DNA from 4 places in the Vibrio sp. QJM3NY_26 genome. Region 1 is predicted to be linked to each of the others. Evidence: predicted binding sites of a transcription regulator. Region 1 holds the regulator's gene; each other region holds the start of a gene.
The links. Region 1 encodes CRP, which controls carbon source genes, mostly activating them, when cyclic AMP is high. Its sites were predicted from a motif close to TGTGANNNNNNTCACA; they were not measured.
Positions count from the first base shown of each region.

Region 1 (5,939 bases):
CACGCTTTTTCCTAAGACATCTACACGCCCAGTTTCCCAATAACCCTAAGGTAGCGGTTGGTATCTCTTTGGGCGGTAACATGCTGGCGAACTATTTGGCTGAGTACGCGGACGACCCATTGCTGTCGGCGGCGACGATTGTCTCTGCACCTTTTGATCTGGCTTGTTGCTCTAGTCGTATTGAGCGAGGTTTCTCTAAGCTCTATAAAAAGTACCTGCTCAACTCTCTCAAATCGAATGCCTTGAAAAAGATTAAGCTGCTGCAAGAAAAGCTCGGTATCACCGCCGAAACCATTAAGAAGATAGACAAGCTGTATGAGTTTGATGAACGGATTACTGCGCCTCTGCACGGGTTCAAGAATGCTCAGGACTACTATGCTCAGTGCTCAGCGCTTCCAAAACTTAATAAGATTAAACTACCGACTCAGATCATCCATGCCAAAGACGATCCGTTTATGACAGACGACGTGATTCCAAAGTTCGTGTTGCCCGATAACATCGATTATCGCCTATTTCAAAAAGGCGGCCATGTGGGGTTCATTACCGGTAGCACGCTCAAACCAAGGTTTTGGTTAGAAGAAGCATTACCCGCCTACTATGAAAGTATTCAAGATTCAGCATAATGGCCGAGCCTTTTTTAAGGACTGAGTGGTAAACGTCACTAAACACAGTAATCAACACATCAATAAACCTATTTATGAACATAAAAGAGAGAAGTATTTATGATCATCCCATGGCAAGACATTGCGCCAGAAACACTGGAAAACCTCATTAAAGAATTCGTGCTGCGTGAAGGCACAGACTACGGCGACGTAGAGGTTTCACTGCAAAACAAGATTGATCAAGTGAAACATCAATTAGCCTCAAAGGAAGTCAGCATCGTGTTTTCTGAGCTGCATGAAACCGTTGATATTCAAGTCACAAAACGCTTCTAAGCTGCGCTCATAAAGGAGCCGTGTTATAGTGGTAAACGATTGCTAACAAGTAAGTTACTCAAAAGACAAGGGTTGTCATGTCCGCTAAACATCCAATTATTGCGGTGACGGGTTCATCAGGAGCCGGCACCACCACTACCTCAGAAGCCTTCCGAAAAATGTTCAATATGATGGACGTGAAGGCCGCTTGGGTTGAAGGGGATAGTTTCCATCGCTTCACTCGACCAGAGATGGACGTCGAGATCCGTAAGGCTCGCGAGCAAGGTAAGCACATCAGCTACTTTGGTCCACAAGCCAACGATTTTGGCGCATTAGAAGAGTTCTTCCGTCAATACGGTAATGAAGGCACGGGTAAAGTCCGTAGTTACCTACATACCTTCGATGAAGCCGTGCCTTACAATCAAATGCCGGGCACCTTTACGCCATGGCAAGAGATCCCAGAAAATTCCGATGTGATGTTCTACGAAGGTCTTCATGGTGGCGTGGTAGATGGCGACATCAATGTCTCACAACACGTCGACTTGCTGATCGGCATGGTGCCAATCGTCAACCTTGAGTGGATCCAAAAATTCGTTCGTGACACACGCGATCGTGGCCACTCACGCGAAGCAGTAATGGATTCTATTGTTCGCTCAATGGATGATTACCTTAATTACATCACCCCACAATTTTCACGTACTCACATCAACTTTCAGCGTGTTCCAACCGTAGATACATCGAATCCACTGAACGCTAAAGGGATTCCAAGTTTAGACGAAAGCTTCGTTGTTATACGTTTGCGTGGCATCAAAAACGTCGATTTCCCCTACCTTCTAGCTATGATAGATGGCTCATTTATGTCACGCCACAACACGCTTGTGGTGCCAGGCGGTAAGATGAGTTTTGCTATGGAGCTCATTGTAAGGCCCATCCTACAACAGCTCATCGAAACCGGAAAAATAGGTTAACAAGACACCATTCTGGTTGATTACTTTTCATACCGTGATCATGTGCACAATTTTGCGTAAAAAATCGTAGCTTGGTCACGATTAAAATCAAGAAATAGTACCTGAAAAAGGATACTATTCTTAAACGAAACACAAGATAGCTTGCAGCGCTCAACGAGTGCTCTTATCCTACAAGTCAATCCAGGCTTAGCTAAAATACGGAAAGCGGCAAGCATACCCTGCAGAGGAAGTAAGATATTATGGTTCTAGGTAAACCCCAAACCGATCCAACATTAGAGTGGTTCCTTTCACACTGTCATATTCATAAGTACCCTTCAAAAAGTACTTTGATTCATGCTGGTGAAAAGGCAGAAACCTTGTACTACATCGTTAAAGGTTCTGTGGCAGTTCTTATCAAAGACGAAGAAGGTAAGGAAATGATTCTTTCTTACCTAAACCAAGGTGACTTCATTGGTGAACTTGGCCTCTTCGAAGAAGACCAAGAGCGTACTGCATGGGTTCGTGCAAAATCTCCTTGTGAAGTGGCTGAAATTTCTTTCAAGAAATTCCGTCAACTTATCCAAGTGAACCCAGATATCCTAATGCGCCTTTCAGCGCAAATGGCAAACCGTCTACAAGTAACTAGCCAAAAGGTTGGTGACTTAGCGTTCCTTGACGTAACAGGTCGTATCGCTCAAACGCTACTTAACCTAGCGAAACAGCCAGATGCAATGACTCACCCTGACGGCATGCAAATCAAGATCACTCGTCAAGAGATTGGCCAGATTGTTGGTTGTTCTCGCGAGACAGTAGGCCGTATCTTGAAGATGCTAGAAGAGCAGAACCTAATTTCTGCACACGGTAAAACTATCGTGGTATACGGCACTCGTTAATCTCGATTAACTGAGCCAAAAATTTGAAAGCCACCAAATGCAAATTTGGTGGCTTTTTTGTTTTCTAAAGATCTAGAGAGCAGATGCGAATGGAGCACCTCCCGCGTCCAAGCGCAAACACTCTCAAAGCGAAGCGTACCCGCATCTTTAGGGTAAAGCCCGTGCTCGTATCTTTCTTTAACCGTTGGTGCTCTCAAAGATCTTGTCAGCCGATGCTGCAACAAATCCTGTATAAAGCTCACCATTCGCCATCGCATAACGCTTAGCGAACTCGTAGAAGCCACCAGGAATCACCTCATTGCCTTCAACAAATGAAACTGGGACTTTGTCTGCCATTGTAGATGATTGCTCTAATAAGACCTCTGGAGAGCCTTTAACCTGACCGCCAGATGCATTGATAGTGAAACCTGAATCACTCAAATAGTCATTCACAGTCTGTACTTCATCGAACTCATTAAGCTGATTCACACTCACCGTAAAGTGGTTGGCACCGTAACCATGAGCCGCTAGCCAAGACGCGTATTCACTCTCTTTTGCTAGCACTTGGAAATCCGCGAAGCTCAGATCCCAAAGGCGACCACCAAACAAGAACTCATGACCTTGAAGCTTGCTTACGTCCACTTGCTCAACCAACTTAGCAACGATCTGTTGTAAGTCACTTGAACACTCTTCTACCTTCAACTCACTAATGAACACTTTCGGTTGGTTTGGGTCTGGGTGCTCGTAGTGCTTAGCCACTAACTTCTTGCTCTCAAACAAGTAGTCGCCACACGCCTTGTAGCCTAATTCAAGGAAAGGCTTGGCCAGTGTTTCAATACCCAGAGGTGCAACATTGAAAGTACGCAGTGCAATATGATCATTAATCAAGGCTTCGTCTTCTTTCAGCAGATGATGAACTTTCTCAGCCGATGGGCAAAGCCTGTGAATGTAATCGTCCCATAGTGATTTAAAGAGTAGATCGGGCGTCATGGTGACTCCTTGTCAGAGGTTCTAGCAAGCTAGTAATTTGGATTAGAAAGGGAGAGGCTGGACACAGAGTCAGCAGCCATCAGCCTGTGACATACTTGTTCTATTATTATCTACCGCCCAATCGAGGTGTCGGACGTGGGTGAAAAGAGGAAGCGATAACACCGCTTCCTTATTACACAATCAATCTGTTACTCATGAACCTAGAGCTCATAAGCTTATGATTCATCAAGTTATAGCTTAAAAGCCAAAACTACAGCTCAATACCTGGGCTAAACGTAGCTGGCAGTTGAGTTTCACCACCTTCCATTGACGCCATTGGGTAAGCACAGTAGTCCGCCGCGTAGTAAGCACTTGGGCGTAGGTTGCCTGAAGCACCCGGGCCACCAAATGGTGCATCACCACTTGCGCCTGTTAGCTGGCGGTTACGGTTAACAATACCCGCACGGATATGGTCAACGAAGTATTCCCACTCTGAATCGTCTGTTGATACTAAACCGGCAGACAAACCAAAGCGCGTGTCATTAGCCAATTCAACGGCTTGCTCTAACGATTGGTAACGAACCACTTGCAACAATGGGCCGAAGTACTCTTCATCTGGCAACTCAGCAATGTTGGTTGCATCGATTATACCCGGAGAAACAAACGCCGCTTCGCCCGCTTTTGCTTCGACTAGGCTTACACCACCTAGTGATTGCAGATTAGCTTGTGCGTTCAGAATGAACTTAGCGGCCGTTTCAGAGATTTGTGGTCCCATGAAGGGTGCAGGTTCAGCGAATGGCTGATCAACACGAATTTTCAAGGTAGCCGCAACAAGCTTATCAAGCAGTTGTTCGCCCTTCTCGCCAACAGGTACATACAAGCGACGTGCACATGTACAACGTTGGCCTGCACTGATGAAGGCCGACTGGATAATGGTATAAACCGTCGCGTCAGCATCACCAAATTGGTCAGTGATCACCATAGGGTTGTTGCCGCCCATCTCTAGCGCTAACATCTTGCCCGGTTGACCTGCGAATTGACGGTGAAGGATATGACCAGTATTGGCACTGCCCGTGAATAGCACGCCATCAAGACCTTTAGCATCCGCCAGTGCGATACCAGTTTCTTTAGCGCCTTGCACTAGGTTAATCACGCCAGCTGGAAGGCCTGCTTCTTGCCACAGTTTCATCGCAAACTCACCCGTCCAAGGTGTCTGCTCTGACGGCTTAAATACCACGGTATTACCCGATAGCAGTGCCGGAACAATATGACCGTTAGGTAGGTGACCAGGGAAGTTGTAAGGACCAAATACCGCCATTACGCCTAATGGGCGATGACGCAGTACGATTTGGTTGCCTGCGGCTTCACGTGAAGCTTCACCCGTACGTTCGTGGTAAGCACGAATAGAGATAGCGATTTTACCCGCCATCGCACCCGCTTCAGTGCGAGTTTCCCAAATCGGTTTACCCGTCTCTTTTGCAATAATCTGTGCAATTTCTTCGCTGTTCTCTTTTACCTTCTCAGCAAAGTTCAACACGATCGCTTCACGCTCTGCAAAGCTCATCTTTTTCCATACTAAGAAAGCGTCACGCGCCGCTGCTACTGCAGATTCAACCTGTGCTGGAGTTGCACTATCGCCTTGCCACACGACTTCATTATTGTATGGGCTTACTGATGTCATGGCGTCGCCTTGACCTGCTACCCACTGTCCTGCTATCCACTGAGTCATACTTCTATCCTTAAAATCTTCGACAGATAATCGCCGCTCTTATTGAGCCAACATGCGAACGAATTCGCCTTCTTTTACTTCAAGAGCGCTTGCTACTTCAGATGATAAAATCACTGTGTCGCTAGCTTGGTCATACGCGCCTTTCGCGGCTACTGCGCGGAAGTTCTCAAACGAGGTATTACCAATTAGGAAGTCTTTAGAGCTTGAATGCTCTGCAATTGTCACTTGAGCTCGAATCGCATGACGCACTGATTCGATATTTCTTAGATCACACTCAACCGTTGGGCCCCCATCAAAGATGTCGACATAGCCACGGTTGGTGAAACCTTCACGTTCCAGCAACTTAAGTGCAGGGCGCGTATTGTCATGAACCACTCCAATTACTGCCTGAGCTTCTTTACTCAGTAGGTTCACATAGATAGGTAACTTCGGCATTAGGTCAGCAATGAAGCCTTTCTTACCAATACCCGTTAGATAATCAGCGAGCGTAAAATCAATCGAGAAGAAA
Region 1 is NZ_CM173515.1:3,121,638-3,127,576, forward strand. Features, by position in the region: gene AC3CH4_RS13970 (hydrolase) at 1-623, shown strand, start outside; gene AC3CH4_RS13975 (YheU family protein) at 723-935, shown strand; gene AC3CH4_RS13980 (phosphoribulokinase) at 1,013-1,882, shown strand; gene crp (cAMP-activated global transcriptional regulator CRP) at 2,122-2,754, shown strand; gene AC3CH4_RS13990 (DUF1338 domain-containing protein) at 2,932-3,723, opposite strand; gene astD (succinylglutamate-semialdehyde dehydrogenase) at 3,974-5,431, opposite strand; gene astA (arginine N-succinyltransferase) at 5,471-5,939, opposite strand, start outside.

Region 2 (5,939 bases), 1.6 Mb from region 1:
AAAAAAGAGGTACACAGGCAAAATTGTGACCATAGAAAAGCCACAATTGGATTCAAAACCTTCCCCACCGACTCGATTGAATAGTAAAGCACCGTTTTCCGGCAATTTATTTGTGATCTGGGTTGCACGCGTACCGCATACTATCAGATACTGAACAAAACTAACCTTCAGCCACAGTAAACGTTCCGCGCTTGCTGTTCAGGAAATTCAATGAGTTCAGATAATCAGCCGACCTACTTCTTTTTCGATTACGAAACGTGGGGCGTTAGCCCAGCAAAAGACCGTCCGAGTCAGTTTGCGGGTGTTCGTACCGATCAAGATTTCAATGTTATTGGAGAGCCTCTGGTTATCTATTGCCAACCTCCCGCTGATTATCTCCCTGCGCCTGAAGCTGCACTGATCACCCGTATCACACCACAAAAAGCGGCTTCACAAGGTCTTCCTGAACCAGAGTTTATCGCTAAGATCCATGCTGAGTTGGCGAAACCAAATACCACAAGCCTTGGCTACAACAGTATTCGATTCGATGACGAGGTAACGCGTTACACCTGCTACCGAAACTTCATCGACCCATATGCGTGGAGCTGGCAGAACGGCAACTCACGTTGGGATCTATTAGATGTAATGCGCGCTGTTCACGCACTGCGTCCTGAAGGCATTGTTTGGCCAGAGAACGAAGAAGGTTATCCAAGCTTCAAACTAGAACACCTATCTGTGGCAAACGGCATTGAACATGAGAACGCGCACGATGCGATGGCCGATGTTATTGCGACCATCGAGTTAGCGAAGAAGCTGAAAGCTGCACAACCTAAGATGTTCGATTACCTTTACAACATGCGTCATAAGCGTAAGCTGAATGACCTGGTTGATATTGTAAACATGACACCATTGATGCACGTTTCGGGCATGTTTGGCCGTGACTGCAACTACACAAGTTGGATTGTGCCTATGGCTTGGCACCCAACCAATCAAAATGCCGTTATCGTGGTTGATTTAGCCAAAGATCCAAGCCCCCTGTTAGAACTGGACGCTGATGAACTCAGAGACAGACTCTACACCAAACGCAGTGAACTGGGTGAAGACGAGCTACCCGTACCAATTAAATTGGTTCAACTGAACAAGTGCCCTATTCTTGCTCCAGCCAAAACGCTGACGGCTGAAAATGCCGAAACCATCGGTATCGATCGTCAACAATGCTTGAAGAACTTGGCACTGCTGCGCGAACACCCAGAGATCCGCGAAAAACTGATCGGCCTGTACTCACAAGAACGAGAGTACGAAAAGAGTGATGATGTTGATACACACCTTTACGACGGTTTCTTTTCACCTGCTGATAAAACAGCGATGAACATCATTCGCGAAACTGACCCAAATAACTTGGCAGCTTTAGACATCACCTTCGGTGATGAACGTATTAAACCGTTACTGTTCCGTTACCGTGCTCGTCATTTCCCATGGACGCTCGACGAAGCTGAGCAATTGAAATGGGCGAACCATTGTCGTGAGTTTTATGAGAGCCGTTTAGAAGAGTACATGCTCAACCTTGAAAACCTCGCGCATGAACATGAAAGCGACGAGAAGAAAATGGCTATCTTGAAGTCGGTTTATCAATACGTAGAAAAGTTAGCTAGCTAATTCCATTATCAAGAGACGTAACACTTTGAAAGAAAGATTGATCCAGCTGGTTTACTGCTTAATCTCCTTCACCTTAATCATAGGTGCACTTACAGCAGGTAACGCGTTACAGCACTTTTTGGATACCTCAATCCCAGGCAGTATTTTTGGCATGTTGATTCTGTTTGCCGCCATGGTGATTGGTATTGTTCCTTCGCACTGGGTACAACCCGGTGCAAGCTTGATTATCCGCCTAATGATCTTACTGTTTGTTCCGATCAGTGTTGGGTTGATGGATCACTTCGACATGCTCATCGCGAACGCATTGCCAATTATGGCGAGCGCCGTTGGTGGCACGTTGCTGGTGTTGGTGTCCTTATCATGGTTTTTAGACCGCTTGCTTTCGAGAGGTAACTGATCATGTGGATTCTACTCACCATCGTGGTATTCCTGTTTGCTCGCTGGGTAAGTCAAAAAGTAAACTCACCGCTGTGTAATCCCCTGCTGATCAGCATTGGTATCATCATTCCGATACTCACGTTCTTCAAAGTACCGTTTGAGACTTACTATGCAGACAACACCTGGATTACCTACATGCTGCAGCCTGCGGTTGTTGCCCTTGCTTATCCGCTTTACGAACAGCTACCTCAAATCAGAGCCAACTGGCGCATCATCACCTTTGCTTGCACGCTAGGTAGTGTGATGTCGATGACAACGACAGCATTAATCGCAGTGGCTTTTAAAGCGGACTTAACTTTGATTGCGAGTTTATTAGGTAAGTCAGTCACCACGCCAATTGCTATGGAAGTGTCGAGCCATTTAGGTGGTGAAGCAGCAATTGCGGCAATACTAGTATTGATTGTCGGTCTGTTTGGGGCAATTTTTGCTTACCCAATCTACAATCTCATTGGCATTAAGAGCCCTATCGCGCGTGGTTTAACCATGGGTACCGTGTCTCACGCTTTAGGTACTGCGACCTGTGCTGAAAAGAATCAGGAAGATGCTGCATTCAGTTCGTTGGCATTGGTTCTTTGTGGGGTTATCACCTCAATCATTGCACCGAGTATATTTTCGCTCGTGGTTTGGTTCTATTCTTAACCACTTTGATTACAGTTTATACGCGCTCTAATCGATGAGTTGGTAAATAGCTAAACTCACTGGTTCGCGACTTTTAAGCGTTACAGATATCAATAAGCCCAAGCATAACCTGATTATTTCAGTGGTAGCTTGGGCTTTTTTCTCACATTTATTCATCAATACGTGACAAACCAAACTCAATTTCAAGCAATAAGTGCGATATCAATGGTAGTTTTTACTCTTGCAATCGATTTCATCTGTGACCTCACTCTAATTATGCAAACCAATGTAACAGCAACAACACAGTAGTGATCAAAATCACAGAAAATTCCTGAGCATTGCATAGAATTAAAGCCTAAGGTCAATTAAGGATTCAACATGAACAGTCGTATTACCCTGGCGCTGGAAAGTGCTCCAACAGCAATCAAAGCACTTTTGAGTGACATCGTATTAGCAGACAACTTTGACGCGACATTGTCTCCAGAACAATTTGCTAGCCTACTGCAAGCAAGTGGTTTCGCGGATGACGAGCTACGTATTGCGCTACTTCCTTTTGCCGCAGCCTATTCTTACGCTCCGTTATCTGACTTTTATGTTGGTGCAATCGTGCGTGGTTTGTCTGGCACTCTGTATTTTGGTGCAAACCTTGAAATCGCTGGTGCTCAACTTGGCCAAACAGTACACGCCGAGCAATCTGCAATCAGCCACGCTTGGATGAAAGGCGAGCAAGGTATCTCTGATATCACAATCAATTTCAGCCCTTGTGGTCACTGTCGTCAATTCATGAACGAACTGACCACAGCAAAAGAACTTAAAGTTCAGCTGCCACAACGTGATGAAATGTCTCTGCAAGAGTACCTACCAGACTCATTCGGCCCTGCTGACTTAGGTGTGACGACTGGCCTAATGACTAAGCTTGATCATAAGCACACGACTGAAGAAACAACGCCTATTGTTGTAGAAGCGCTAGCAGCACTAAACCGCAGCCATGCTCCTTACACCAAAAACCTAAGTGGTGTTTCACTGCAATTAACGTCGGGTGAGATTTTTACGGGTGCTTACGCTGAAAACGCAGCGTTCAACCCGAGCTTACCTCCTCTACAAGTGGCGTTGATTCAACTTAAACTGGCTGGCTTCGATTTTGATCAGATTGAAAGTGCAGCGTTGGTTGAAATTGCCGAAGGTAGCATCAGTCACCTAGCGGATACGCAATCTACATTAGAAGCGATTAATCCCGACATTCCAGTGACTTACTTAGCAATCTAAGTACATCTAATTAACAAAATTTCAAATAAGCAGCCCTATTTAACGGGGCTGCTTTTTTTATACCTGTAATTAACGCAACAACTTGCGCAAACGTTTGCTTTTATCATTGAAATAAGTATGATCATCCCGTTTTCAATCAATCGCTCAAAAGATCGGAAGGAATTTCTATGTTTGGTACTGCTACTCGTGAAAATGCTACTCGTGTACTTCTATTAGGTTCAGGTGAACTCGGCAAAGAAGTTGCTATCGAGTGCCAACGTTTAGGCTTGGAAGTAATTGCATGTGACCGTTACGCAGACGCACCCGCGATGCAAGTTGCACATCGTAGCCATGTATTAGACATGTTAGACGGCGATGCACTGCAAGCAGTCATTGAACTTGAAAAACCAGATTATGTAGTTCCTGAAATTGAAGCTATTGCCACCAGCAAGTTGGTAGAGCTAGAAGCGCAAGGCTTAAATGTCGTTCCCACTGCAAATGCGACTAAGCTAACGATGAACCGCGAAGGTATTCGTCGTCTAGCCGCAGAAGAACTAAAACTGAGCACTTCTCCTTACCGCTTTGCAGACACCTTTGAAGACTTCGCTGCCGCTGTTGAATTCGTGGGCATGCCTTGTGTTGTTAAGCCAGTAATGAGTTCTTCAGGTAAAGGCCAAAGCGTTATCAAAACAGAAGAAGACATTCAAAAGTCTTGGGACTACGCACAAGAAGGCGGTCGTACTGGCGCGGGTCGCGTAATCGTTGAAGGCTTCATCGACTTTGATTACGAAATTACGCTACTTACCGTTCGCGCTGTCGACGGTGTGCATTTCTGTGCGCCTATCGGTCACCGCCAAGAAGATGGTGATTACCGTGAGTCATGGCAGCCACAAGTCATGTCAGACAATGCACTTAAAACCGCGCAATACACCGCTGAACAAGTGGTTAATGCACTAGGTGGTCACGGTATCTTCGGCGTAGAGCTGTTTGTTAAAGGCGATCACGTTATCTTCAACGAAGTATCCCCTCGCCCACACGATACTGGCTTAGTGACTCTTATGTCTCAAGACTCATCGGAATTCGCACTGCACGTACGCGCCTTTACTGGTATGCCGATCAAATCCATCACGCAATACGGCCCGTGTGCATCAGCGGTTATTCTAGGCCAAGGCACTTCAACCAACATTCGTTTTGAAGGTCTTACAGAGGCGCTATACGCACCACAGACGCAAGTTCGCTTGTTTGGTAAGCCTGATATCGATGGTCGCCGTCGTCTAGGTGTGGCACTTACTCGTCGCAACAGCACTGAGACAGCGATTGAAGATGCAATTGAGAGCGCGTCTAAAGTAAAAGTGATTTACTAGCTGTTAATTACCATTTTCTAGCTAATGACTACTAATTGGTAACGACTAACTCAGATCTGAACCATTACGTTCTCGCATCTGAACAATCACGACTTCAAATCTGAACAATAAAAAAGACGGGCTATCGAGCCCGTCTTTTTGTTGGTGTTATCTTTTTTATTGAAGCGGTTTTTTCGCTAGAGAGCTCACTGCGCTTAAGCGTCTGACTCAATCAAGTACACTTCCTCACTAAATCGAGACAAGCCTTTTTTAGCAATCTTCGGATGTTCATCGTCTGCAATATCTTGATTCAACAATGTGATTTTGTATCCCGCGAACAACTGATCAATCTCTAGTTTAGGGACGCTAAACGGAGGCCCTGCCATCTCGCTTTGGTCGTAATCCAGAGTCACTAGAAGGATCTTACCACCCGGTTTCAGTCGTTGTTTCAAACACTCTACATACTGCACTCGCATCTCTTCAGGCAATGCGACTAAAGACGCGCGATCATAAATGGTATCAACAGGCTGGATTGGCGCTGAGAAGTAATCGCCCGTGTAGATGTTCAGTTCATCAAATTGATACAGCTCGTGCTGACCACTGATTTGAGTCACAGTCGGGGTGTAAAGGTGCTCTGCAAAAAATGCGCGAACCGCTATC
Region 2 is NZ_CM173515.1:1,501,980-1,507,918, reverse strand. Features, by position in the region: gene sbcB (exodeoxyribonuclease I) at 211-1,635, shown strand; gene AC3CH4_RS06750 (CidA/LrgA family protein) at 1,661-2,032, shown strand; gene AC3CH4_RS06745 (LrgB family protein) at 2,035-2,712, shown strand; gene cdd (cytidine deaminase) at 3,070-3,957, shown strand; gene purT (formate-dependent phosphoribosylglycinamide formyltransferase) at 4,125-5,300, shown strand; gene AC3CH4_RS06730 (thiopurine S-methyltransferase) at 5,495-5,939, opposite strand, start outside.
Region 2: a site for CRP is predicted at 2,950-2,965, ahead of cdd (cytidine deaminase). Genes of this name have one in related genera too.

Region 3 (5,939 bases), on a different replicon from region 1:
AGGCTGCTAAGGTGGTCGTTTCAACAGACTTAGTTCCAATAGACTTAGTTTCAGCAACCATGATTTGAGACTCTGAAACCGTTAATTCATTCGTCTTTTGAGGAGTAAGCTCTGTTTGTGAACCGTTGTAAGCGAGGGCAGCAAAAATGCTTGAACCCGCAACAAGGGTGATTGCAATTGTGATGGTGTTCAGTTTCATGAAGATACTCCCAAGCCCAGAGCTAGGCCTAAATCAATTCGGTTTACAAGACGGTTATAGATGGTTTGTGTTAGCTGCGCTTCAAGGTCATAGGTTTGTTGCTGAACAGTAAGTAGATCAAAAATGTCGACCAAACCCTGACGGTATTTCTCTTCATAGCTGGTGAAGCTGCGTTGTGCGCTCACCAAGGCGTTCGTTAGGTGTTGCTGTTGAAGCGTTAGTGAGGACTCTTGACCCATCGCGTTCTCCACTTCATTCACCGCATTCAGTAGTGTTTCTTGGTAAGCCCAGTAACTGGTTTCTGTGGTTAAGTCAGCAATCTCTGCTTGGGCTTTCAGCTTGCCACCTTGAAACAGTGGTGCCGATACTTGGCCAAGCGCACTCCACAAAGGCCCGGTAAGCAGCGCTTCGCTCGGAGATTCTGCCATATCGGTTAGGCTTGCAGATAAGCTGATCGACGGTAGCATCGCTTTGTATGCAGCATCAGCACGCAGTGTTTCTGCTTCAATATTGAAGAAAGCCGCTTGAAGATCCGGACGCCCTGCCAGATCTTGCGTCGGCATGTTGTCTAGCGGGTTAATGATGGTTGGGAATGAACCGAGATCAGGTATTGAAGCTAGATCAGACTCTCCACTCCACTGTCCTGTTAACAGAACCAATTCACGGCGACTTTGTGCAAGTTGCTCGCGGTAATCGGCTAAGGTTGACTGAGTCGATGCGCTGCTGGTTTTGGCGTTATCCAGGTCTTCAAGGCTACCCAACCCTGCACGGTATCGTTCTAAAACAAGCTCTTCGTTATTTTCTAGAATCACCAAGCGCTGTGTTTCAATATCAACAAGCTGCTGCTTCAAGCTGATATCAAGCCAACCTCTCATCACACTCGCGACCAAAAGATCTTGAGCCCCCTGAAGGTTAGCCTGAGACGTCGCAATGTCTTTTAACGCGGCGTTGTTTGTGTCTGCTAATTTCTGCCATAAGTCCAACTCCCAACCGACCGTGACATCCGTGGTGTAGGTTTCAGTGGTGCTTGAGCCTTTAGTGCCTTCGTCAGCTTGACCAGAAAAACTCGCATCGACGGTTGGTAAGCGGTCGCCAGACGTCACACCTTGCTGTGCATAGGCAATTTTGAGTGCTGTGATACTTTGTTGAAGGCTTGGACTGTTCTGCAGAGCGCGCTCGATATAGAGATCGAGCTCCGGCGCATTCACTAAATCGGTGAGTTGTAGATTCTCTGTATCTAACTCTTGTTCATTAGAAGCATGCTGGTTCAAAGCCTGTTCTTCAGAGGTTTGTTGGATCAGCTCTGAAAGTAAGCTTTGCTGTGTCTTGCTAGTGCTTTGCTCTGCTAACGAAACATAGTCAGCCTGACTGGTTGTCGTGCAACCGATCAACCCGATTAGAGCAAGTGAAATAAGGGAATGTTTTAAAGGAAGATTCAATTTCATCTTCTTGTCTCCTGTAAGAATGGAGGCAAGATAACGAGCTGGAGGTTAAGGGAGGGTTAAGGCGAACGTTAACCCTAAAAGAAAATGCAAAAAGTGTACGTTTAAACTTCTGTTTTATGCTTCTGACTTGCTAGAAAAGAGCCCACCGATCTTATAACCAATCGCATAGCAAACCACTGCAATAGTCACAAACACCAATGCCGAGAAGAAGTACGCCACCGATGCGGCGACGCCAGTGCCCCATACGATGCTGAAGACTAAACCGTGGTAAGCCTCTTGCGGCCACTGAGAGATAGGGAACTGAGTACCACCAGCAATAAGATAAACCATCGCAAACAAGCCGATAAAGGCAGTGATAAGACCGATGAGAACGCGCATGTTCATGGGGAAACCTTTGATTTATTGGACTTGGTTGCCATTGTTCTTAGTCGAAAGCGGATGTGCTTAGTCGAAACCGAATATTCTTAATCGAAGTCGAATGCTATTAATCGCAACCTGATGATATTCAAGTATATCGGATAAAAGGAGCTTGCTCTATTACTCTTCCGAGTGAGCCTTATACACGACAGAGTAATGAAAGTGGTGGTTTGAATCTGAATCAACCTAACCAGCAGGCACAAAAAAGCGGATACCCTTCTTACGTAAACTCCGTAAGTAAGATACCCGCTTTTACTAAATTTAAGCGCTTTTATTGAATCTAGCTACTTTAACTTAATCTAGCTTAAAGCAGGATGAAGATACCCGCTAAACATGCACTCATTAGGTTAGCTAACGTACCAGCCGCTACTGCTTTCAAACCTAAGTTTGCCACTTCTGCACGACGCTCTGGTGCCATCACACCAATCGAACCTAATTGAATCGCGATAGAACCAATGTTGGCAAAACCACACAATGCAAAAGTCACAATGACTTGGCTATGTTCAGATAGCAGCGCTTTGTTCTCAACGAAATCGATGAAAGCAACAAACTCGTTCATTACGATCTTCTGACCGATGTAAGAACCTGCCATTAATACTTCATCACTCGGGATACCAATTAACCATGCAAGAGGCGAGAATAGGTAACCGAAGATAGCTTGCAGGGTAATGCCCGCAAAACCGAACATTTCGCCTAGACTTTCTAAACCCGTGTTGACCATTGCAATCACACTCACGAATGCAACCAACATAGTGCCGACAGCTACCGCCACCTTCATACCGTTCATTGCTCCACTTGCCAATGCATCGATCACGTTGCTTTGGTCAGCTTTATCTAGCTCAATGTGGTCGTAGTCACTCGGAGTACTACGCTCAGGAACAATGATCTTCGCCATCAATAGGCTGCCCGGAGCCGCCATGAAGCTTGCTGCAATAAGGTATTTAAGCTCAACACCTAATCCTGCATAGCCACCCAGCACACTGCCGGCCACTGACGCCATGCCGCCCGCCATTACAGCAAACAGTTCAGAACGAGTCATAGACTTTAAAAAGGGACGAATAAGAAGAGGTGACTCACCCTGAGAAAGGAAGATATTACCTGTTGCAACTAGAGATTCAGCTTTACTGGTGCCCAGCAGTTTTTGCACCGCTCCACCAAGAACTTGAATCACTTTCTGCATAACGCCTAAATAATAGAGCGCAGAGATCAAAGCACTGAAGAAGATAATGATTGGAAGTACGCGAATCGCGAAAATGAAACCTTCAGTAGCCAGATCACCAAATAGGAAAGCGATACCAACGTCTGCAAAACCAAGCAAACTCGAAACGCCATTGCTTAGGCTTGTTAACGCCAGTTGTCCCCAAGGGAAATACAACACCAAAGCAGCGAAGCCGATTTGAAGTAATAGTGCACGAGAGACCGTTTTCCAGTTAATAGAAGAGCGACTCTCAGATAGCAGACATGCGCAAGCAATCAGTGCAATAACACCGACAAGACCAAATAGAATATTCATAATGTGTCCTAGTAATCCTTAAAGAGTGAACATGAGCCAAACGAATGACATCAAAGGAATAGGACAAAGAACCGCAAGCAAAACGCTACGCGATGAAGGAGCTAACAACGTTAGCGACTGTAACAACGAGTTGTTCATGTAAAAATCACCTTATACAAGCAGTGGAACGTAGCTGGTCCGGTCCGTGGGGTCATTCACATATCCATGTGACGGCTTGTATTGGCTAAGCACCGGCTTAAAACCGGAAAAGAAGTATAAACAGTTAAGTGAGACTTTCATCACATTTTTTAACGCAAACGATCGCGCGGTCAAGGATTAAACAAAACGCTGTGTTTATCGTCATTTGTGTGCATAAAAACTGTAAACAACCTGTATGAAGTTGAATTTGTAATGTTAAGCCTTTAAACGTACGAGCGTAATCACTCGGTTAATTCTGTGTGATTCTTACTACTTTTCTGTGCTCTGCCTCATTTCCCGATACTTCAAGATTCATCTTAAGTTTAGATGCGTATATACTTTGTATGATCTCACCAAATAATTATCTATAAAATACTAATAGAGCTGATTAGATATAACAGCCATCGAGACTAAGAGAGGAAACACTTGAAGAAAATGGAAGCTCCGCACGACATGAACAATGGAGCTAAATTCAAAACAAATAGACATGGCTATGTGACAGTAGTTGAATATTATAATACCTATACTGTTATTGTCGCGTTTGAAAACACCGGAAATATCCGCGCTATCAGTGCGGCGAAATTACGTACAGGTCAGTTAACTGATCGCTCTGTCGCACCTGAATCAATTATGATTGGTGAAAAGGTTGAATCCGTTAAACATGGAATATTGACCATTACCCAAGTTGAATCTGAAAATATTGTGGTACTAACCAACACTAATAACGAAGAAATTCGAATGTTATTGCCCGCTGTACAAAAAATGAAAGATAAGGTCGAAGATGTTGAGAATGATAAAACTGAGGCTCCAAAGCCAACCTCTCTCAGTCAATTAACAAAAAGAAATAAAAAGACCAAAGACGTCAATAGTATGCTTAAGAAAATGCTTACCGATTACGGTCGATACGATTAGTTATCTATTTTATTTCACAAATCCTCTAAATATTTGTCTTCCGAAAAATAAATACATTTACTCCTGCCTTTCTCAATAAGATACGTTGCATATTCGAGTGAAAAGTTAAATTTGATCAAAGTCTCACTCTGGATCTTTAACACAAATTAACGAGATCTCCATCACAATCTCATTTTAGCTTTGTGATGGAGATCTTATTGAAATCTGAATATTTCCATTATTATGCTCTCACACAATAAGAGAACGCAGTTTCTCAACCCCTAAAATCCAATTGAGACAAATATTATGAAAAAGATTCTTGTAGTTTGCGGTAACGGCCTTGGTACTTCACTAATGATGGAAATGGCAGTGAAAGAAGTGGCTAAAAAAATCGGTTTCGAAGCAGAGATTGATCACGAAGATCTATCTTCTGCGGCATCAAGCAATGCGGATATTTGGGTCGCGGCAACAGACGTTGCTAACCAACTGAAAGACGGTGGAAAAGAGAACATCATCAGCCTTAAAAATATTTTTGACAAAGCATCAATCGAAGAACAACTAAAAACTTTCATGTAAGGTCAAATTATGCAAAACTTTTTCGAATTCATGCTCGGCTTATTAAAAGAGCCAGCAATCATGGTAGGTTTAATTGCTTTCATTGGCCTTGTTGCACAAAAAGCTGATATTTCTACCATTCTAAAAGGCACAATTAAAACCGTAATGGGTTTCCTAATTTTAGGTTTTGGTGCTGGCGCTCTTGTTGGCGCACTAAATAACTTCTCAGTTGTATTTACTGAAGCATTCGGCGTAAGTGGTGTTATTCCAAATAACGAAGCAATTGTTGCATTAGCACAAGAAGCATTCGGTTATGAAATGGCTCTAATTATGTTCTTCGCATTCGTTGTGAATATTTTATTGGCTCGCATTACTCCTTTAAAATATATTTTCTTAACGGGTCACCACACAATGTTCATGTCTATGCTAGTAGCGGTAATTCTGTCTACAGCAAACATTGAAGGCACTGCTCTAGTCGCAATTGGCTCTATCATTGTCGGTACACTAATGGTTGTGATGCCAGCTCTAGGCCAAAAGTACACTGAAAAAGTAATGGGTACTGATCAACTGGCTATCGGTCACTTCTCGACACTGTCTTACATCGTGTCTGGCTTCATTGGTAGCAAATTCGGTGACACATCAAAATCAACAGAAGACATCCAAGTTCCTAAAAGCTTAATGTTCCTGCGTGATACGCCAGTAGCCGTAGCAACAACAATGGCAATCTTCTTCATGCTTGCGT
Region 3 is NZ_CM173516.1:228,609-234,547, forward strand. Features, by position in the region: gene AC3CH4_RS16505 (efflux RND transporter periplasmic adaptor subunit) at 1-199, opposite strand, end outside; gene AC3CH4_RS16510 (TolC family protein) at 196-1,644, opposite strand; gene AC3CH4_RS16515 (hypothetical protein) at 1,759-2,028, opposite strand; gene AC3CH4_RS16520 (NupC/NupG family nucleoside CNT transporter) at 2,366-3,574, opposite strand; gene AC3CH4_RS16525 (hypothetical protein) at 4,187-4,663, shown strand; gene AC3CH4_RS16530 (PTS sugar transporter subunit IIB) at 4,949-5,218, shown strand; gene ulaA (PTS ascorbate transporter subunit IIC) at 5,228-5,939, shown strand, end outside.
Region 3: a site for CRP is predicted at 3,842-3,857, ahead of AC3CH4_RS16520 (NupC/NupG family nucleoside CNT transporter). Genes of this name have one in related genera too.

Region 4 (5,939 bases), on a different replicon from region 1:
ATGCTTACACGGTAATCAGGGATGAATACCACTTTCAGCTTGTTGCCAATGCGAGGGTCGTTGTTGATCTTCTCTGCAATCTTGTTAACCGCGAAGATGATCTCTTTCGCTAGGTGGTAACCCGGTGCTGCTTTCGCTGCGAAGAAACATACGCGTGGCTCACACTCGAAACCAGGTTCGTTAAGAATACGGTGGTACAGAGATAGAATGTGTAGCAAATCTAGGTGCTGACGCTTGTATTCGTGAAGACGCTTGATTTGCACGTCGAAGATAGCGTTCGTATCTAGCTCGATACCCATGTTCTCTTGAACCCAATCAGCAAGGCGCTGTTTGTTTTCTTTCTTAACAGCCATGAATTCTTTTTGGAATTTCGCGTCTGTTGCAAACTTAGCTATGCCTTCAAGCTGCTCTAGTTTTGCTGGCCACTCAGTGCCTATCTTGCCAGTAATTAGCGTAGATAGCCCTGGGTTACAGAACTTCAACCAACGACGTGGCGTAATGCCGTTCGTTACGTTAGTCAGTTTGCCTGGGAAGATTTCGTTGAACTCAGGGAACAAGTCTTTCTTAACCAGTTGAGAGTGAAGCGCAGCTACACCGTTTACTTTGTAAGAGCCAATCACACATAGGTTTGCCATGCGAACCATGCGGTGGAAACCTTCTTGGATGATAGAAAGCTTCGCTTGCTTCTCACCGTCACCAGGCCACATCTTGCGAACTTCTTGCATGAAGCGGTGGTTGATTTCAAAAATGATTTCCATGTGACGTGGAAGAAGACGGTTGATCAAAGATTCAGACCAAGTCTCTAATGCTTCTGGAAGTAGTGTGTGGTTCGTGTATGCGAACGTATGAGCACTGATTTCCCAAGCTTGGTCCCAAGTTAAACCTTTCTCATCGATCAGGATGCGCATCAATTCAGGGATAGCGATCGTTGGGTGCGTATCGTTCAGTTGAATCGTTTCTTGCTTAGGCAAATCTTCTAGAGAGAAACCTGCTGCTTCGTGACGACGTAGAATATCGCGAACAGACGCTGCTGAGTGGAAGTACTGCTGCATTAGACGCAGTGTCTTACCTTTCTCGTGGTTGTCGTTCGGGTAAAGTACTTTAGTGATGTTGCCTGCATCGATTAGCGAGTGTTGCGCTTCGAAGTAGTCACCGTTGTTAAAGCTTGCTAGTGAGAATGGTGCGATTGCCTGACATTCCCAAAGACGCAATGGGTAAACTGTGTTTGACTCGTAACCTACGATAGGTAGATCCCAAGGCATTGCTTTCACTTCCATACCCGGAACCCAAGTACGAACTTCTTTACCGTCGATATATTCAACTTCTACATGACCGTAAAAACCAATGTGTTGTGCTAGTTCTGGACGAGCTACTTCCCATGGGTAACCTTCAACACCACGCCATGCGTCAGGTGCTTCTTGTTGACGACCGTCTTGGAAAGACTGTTTGAATAGACCGTATTCGTAGTGAAGACCGTAGCCTACTGTTGGGTATTCTTGAGCGGCACAAGAATCCATGAAACAAGCGGCTAAACGACCAAGACCACCATTGCCTAGTGATGGGTCGCGTTCTTCTTCTAGAAGATCCGTTAGGTTTTGACCTAGCTCTTCCATTGCATGAGTGATCTGTTCGTACAGACCCATGCTGATCAGGTTATTACCTGTTAAACGACCAATCAAAAACTCTAGTGAAAGGTAGTTAACGCTCTTCGCGTTCTTAATTTTTTCGTCATTTTCAGTTTCTAACAGATCAAATGTTGTCAATTCTGCTAGCGCACGCCCCATTGCTAGGTACCATGCGCGGCTATCTGCGTTTTCAATCGTTGTTGCGTAGGTTGCAGATAAATGCTTCTTAACGCTTTCTTGGAACGACACTTTATCGAAAGTTTTTTGCTGAGTTGGTTTCATTTCAGAAATCTCGCTTTTAATAGTTCTAATTCATCTGTCACATATCGTGCATGGTCACCATTAACTAAACATCCTCCCGCTAACGCGACAAACTAGGAGTAGATGGGAGGGCGTAGGGGGCGTACCGACATAGGGTTAGTGATCTGACTCTCATGTTCTGACTTCGAACAAAAACTTGGAGTGACTAAGATCACAAGCTCCCGTTCGATAACTTACCTTCAATTGATGTGACTTTTATTTAACCGGATTAAAGTCATTATCAAATTTGATATTCAGATCACGAAAATAATTTCTTCCTCTCATCTTTTGCATAGATTTACGTGTTGAGATGAAGGAAGTCACATTCACAAACCAACCCGCTATGTGAGCAAAGTCTCAAATAAAGGGCGTAGAAGCCTAAAAACATGCAGGAGTGCAAGGTTTCTGAGGAGGATCATAGTCGGTGCCGTTTTGCTTCACGTAATATGATTGAAGACTTAAGTAATTAGGCTGATGTCATTCGATTACACTCAACGATAGATTGAGGTAATCCAGAACATAAGCCACGGAATAGGTGAAAAACTTCGACATGTGGATCCCTTCGAAACTGACTCGTCCCGGCCGCTTACATAATGCAATCCTACGACCTAGGGTTCTCGATCTGCTCCAACACGCAGATTGCTATAAGCTTGTATTATTCCGCTCTCCAGCGGGGTACGGCAAAACCACAATGGCAGCTCAATGGCTGGTAGATAAGCCCAATGTGGGTTGGTACAGCATTGATGACAGTGACAACGATGCCTTTCGCTTTATCAACTACCTAATGCAATCACTCAATAAAGCGACTCAAAATGCCTGCCCTAATGCCCAAAAGCTGGCAGAAAAGCGACAATTTTCATCGTTGCATTCTTTGTTAAGTGAAGTGTTTGCTGAGATGTCTGAATTCCATCACGAATGTTTCCTTGTGTTGGATGACTATCACTTGGTCAACAATGACGACATCCACGAAGCTATGCGCTTCTTCCTTAAACACATGCCTGACAACCTGACGCTTGTTGTGACTAGCCGTGGCACTCCACCACTTGGAACTGCAAACCTTCGTGTTCGTGATTTGATGATTGAGATTGGAAACGACTCTCTGGCTTTTGATACTGAAGAGACGACGCGCTTCTTCAATCAACGTGTCGCCGATGGCGTAGATGACACGACCGCTGGTAGTATCTGTACTTATGTTGAGGGGTGGCCTTCGGCGTTACAGCTTATTGCCCTTCAAGCTCAACATCAAAAACGTACCCTTGCGCAATCTGCAGAATCGTTCTCTCACTTTAACCATGCCCACCTTTGGGATTACTTGGTTGAAGAAGTATTCGATCTACTGGATAAAGAAACCCGACAGTTCTTGATGCAGTGTTCAGTACTTGATCATTTCAATGACGAATTAGTCTGCGCGCTTACACAGCGTGAAGACGCACTGGGTATGATCGAATCACTCAACCGATTTGGCTTATTCATCTACCCGCTTGAAGGCGAGAAAAACTGGTACCGATTCCACAATCTATTCGGTGAGTTTCTTGCCCATGAGCGCCAAGCTCGAATTCCGCAACAAGAAGCCGAGTTGCACCGGAGTGCCGCGAAAGCGTGGATCAAACAGAAAACGCCTCATCAAGCACTGCGACATGCACAACGTGCTGAAGATCCAGATCTGATCATCCAAATCCTGACTGAACACGGTTGGCCGATGTTCAACCAAGGTGAGCTTTCATCATTAGAGATGGCGATCAAGCAACTGACTACGGATCAACTATACAGTGAGCCGAAGCTATCAATGCTGCGCGCTTGGCTGGCACAAAGTCAGCACCGTTATGATCAAGTGGGTACTTTGTTGGAAGAGGCTGAGACTCAATATCAAGCTCGAAACATTGAACTCGATACTCAGCAACAAGGCCAATACAATGCCTTGCGTGCCCAAGTTGCCATCAACAGCAATGAGCCTGAGAAAGCATTGGAGTTGGCTGAGCTTTCGTTGAGCCAGTTGAACACCACCGTTTATCGTAGCCGCATTGTCGCAACCTCGGTTGTGGGCGAAGTGAATCACGTAATGGGTAACCTAAGCCGTGCGCTACCGATGATGCAACAAACAGAAAAACTGGCACGTCAGTATCAGGTTTACCATCAGGCTCTATGGGCAATTCTTCAGCAAAGCGAAATCTTGATTGCTCAAGGTTATGTTCAAGCTGCATTTGAGCTACAAGACAGCGCATTCAAATTGATCGAAGAGCATCAGCTTCAATACGTTCCTCTACATGAATTTTTGCTGCGTGTTCGCGCTCAGATCTTCTGGTGTTGGAACCGACTAGATGAAGCGGAAGAATGTTGCTACAAAGGCTTAGATATCCTTGGTCACCACTCTCCGAGTAAACACCTGCACAGCTATTCTATGCTGGCTCGAATTTCATTGAGCCGCGGCGAGATTGATAAAGCGTCGAAGTTTATCGACCAAATTCAACACCTGCTACGTCAATCAACTTACCACGTGGACTGGACGGCAAATGCTTCTTTGTCTTTGATTCTTTTCTGGCAAGTAAAAGGCAATAAAGAGGCAATCCGTGATTGGCTAAGCGTGGCGGTTCGACCTGAATCGGCAAGTAACCACTTTTGCCAGCTTCAATGGCGAAACATCGTACGTTCTCACATCATCCTTGAGCAGTATGAAGATGCGGAAGAAGCGCTGATTTTCCTTAAGAGTGAAGCGCAGCGTTCACATCTGATTACAGACACCAACCGAAACTTGATCGTTGAAGCGGTGTTGCGTACACAAATTAACGATGAAGACAGCGCACGCGTGCTACTTGAAGAAGCGCTTCATATGACCAACCAAACCGGTATGGTTGGTAACTTCTTAGTCGACGGTGGAACTATCGGGCATATCTTGGATAAATTGAGCAACAAGCCAGGCTTAGGTGACTTAGAACGCCATCGCGCTCAACAGATCATGAAAGATATCTCAACCACCCAACGCAGCCGCTCGGTTCACTTCGATGAAGACTTTGTTGAGAACTTAGTTAATCACCCGAATATTCCTGAGCTTGTGCGCACTAGCCCACTCACCCAGCGTGAATGGCAAGTACTTGGTCTGATCTATTCTGGGTTCAGTAATGAGCAAATCGCTCAAGAGCTCGATGTAGCGGGGACCACGATCAAAACTCACATCCGTAACCTTTATCAAAAGCTCAACATTGCTAACCGTAAAGAAGCAATCAGCACGGCGGAGAACTTGCTGCAGTTGATGGGGTACTAAAACGGAATCGAGATTGATTCGAGAAAAGCTTAAGCTAGTCACCAATGGTGGCTGGCTTTTTTTTCATCTGAAGTTTAGAGCTTAAAAATGTAGGAGCTGGAAAAGAAAAAAGACAATCACCAAACGACAGGCAAAAAAATAGCCAACCGCAATAATCGCGATTGGCTCTATATATTTGTGAACAAATCAATAGGTTCACTAACAACGTCAGTTGGCTAGGTGACCCTCGGCTTAAGAAGGGTCAATTAATATAATGCAGTTAGCGTGCCAACTTTTATTCGACGTTTTATAAGCCCTGCATCGCATAAAAACCATGAATTTGTCATGCGAATTGCAAAGTGCATTTGCATAATGCAACCAAGATGCAATATCGATAAGAGATCAGTTTCATCTCTGCTCTTAATGACAAATTACTAAGTGGTTGTATTTTAAATGTTAGGCAAATGTTCAGTTCAACTTATTGCCTTACAATTAAGAGAGTAATAAAAGCCCTTCCCCAATGGCATATTCATACTTTTTTTACACTAAAGTTTGTATACTGCACAAAATTACCCTCAACTCTATGAAGCAATGAACTACTTAAGTACTTTTTTCAAAGGCATGGCAATGGGCGCAGCAGACGTTGTTCCTGGCGTGTCGGGCGGAACCATCGCATTCATCACTGGTATCTACGATACGCTGCTAGAAAGCATTCGCAGGATTAACCCTAGCTTACTTGGCTTATGGAAACGCGAAGGCTTCAAAGCCGCGTTTAA
Region 4 is NZ_CM173516.1:385,601-391,539, forward strand. Features, by position in the region: gene AC3CH4_RS17120 (glycogen/starch/alpha-glucan phosphorylase) at 1-1,907, opposite strand, end outside; gene malT (HTH-type transcriptional regulator MalT) at 2,476-5,184, shown strand; gene AC3CH4_RS17130 (polyprenyl-phosphate transporter) at 5,755-5,939, shown strand, end outside.
Region 4: a site for CRP is predicted at 2,270-2,285, ahead of malT (HTH-type transcriptional regulator MalT). Genes of this name have one in related genera too.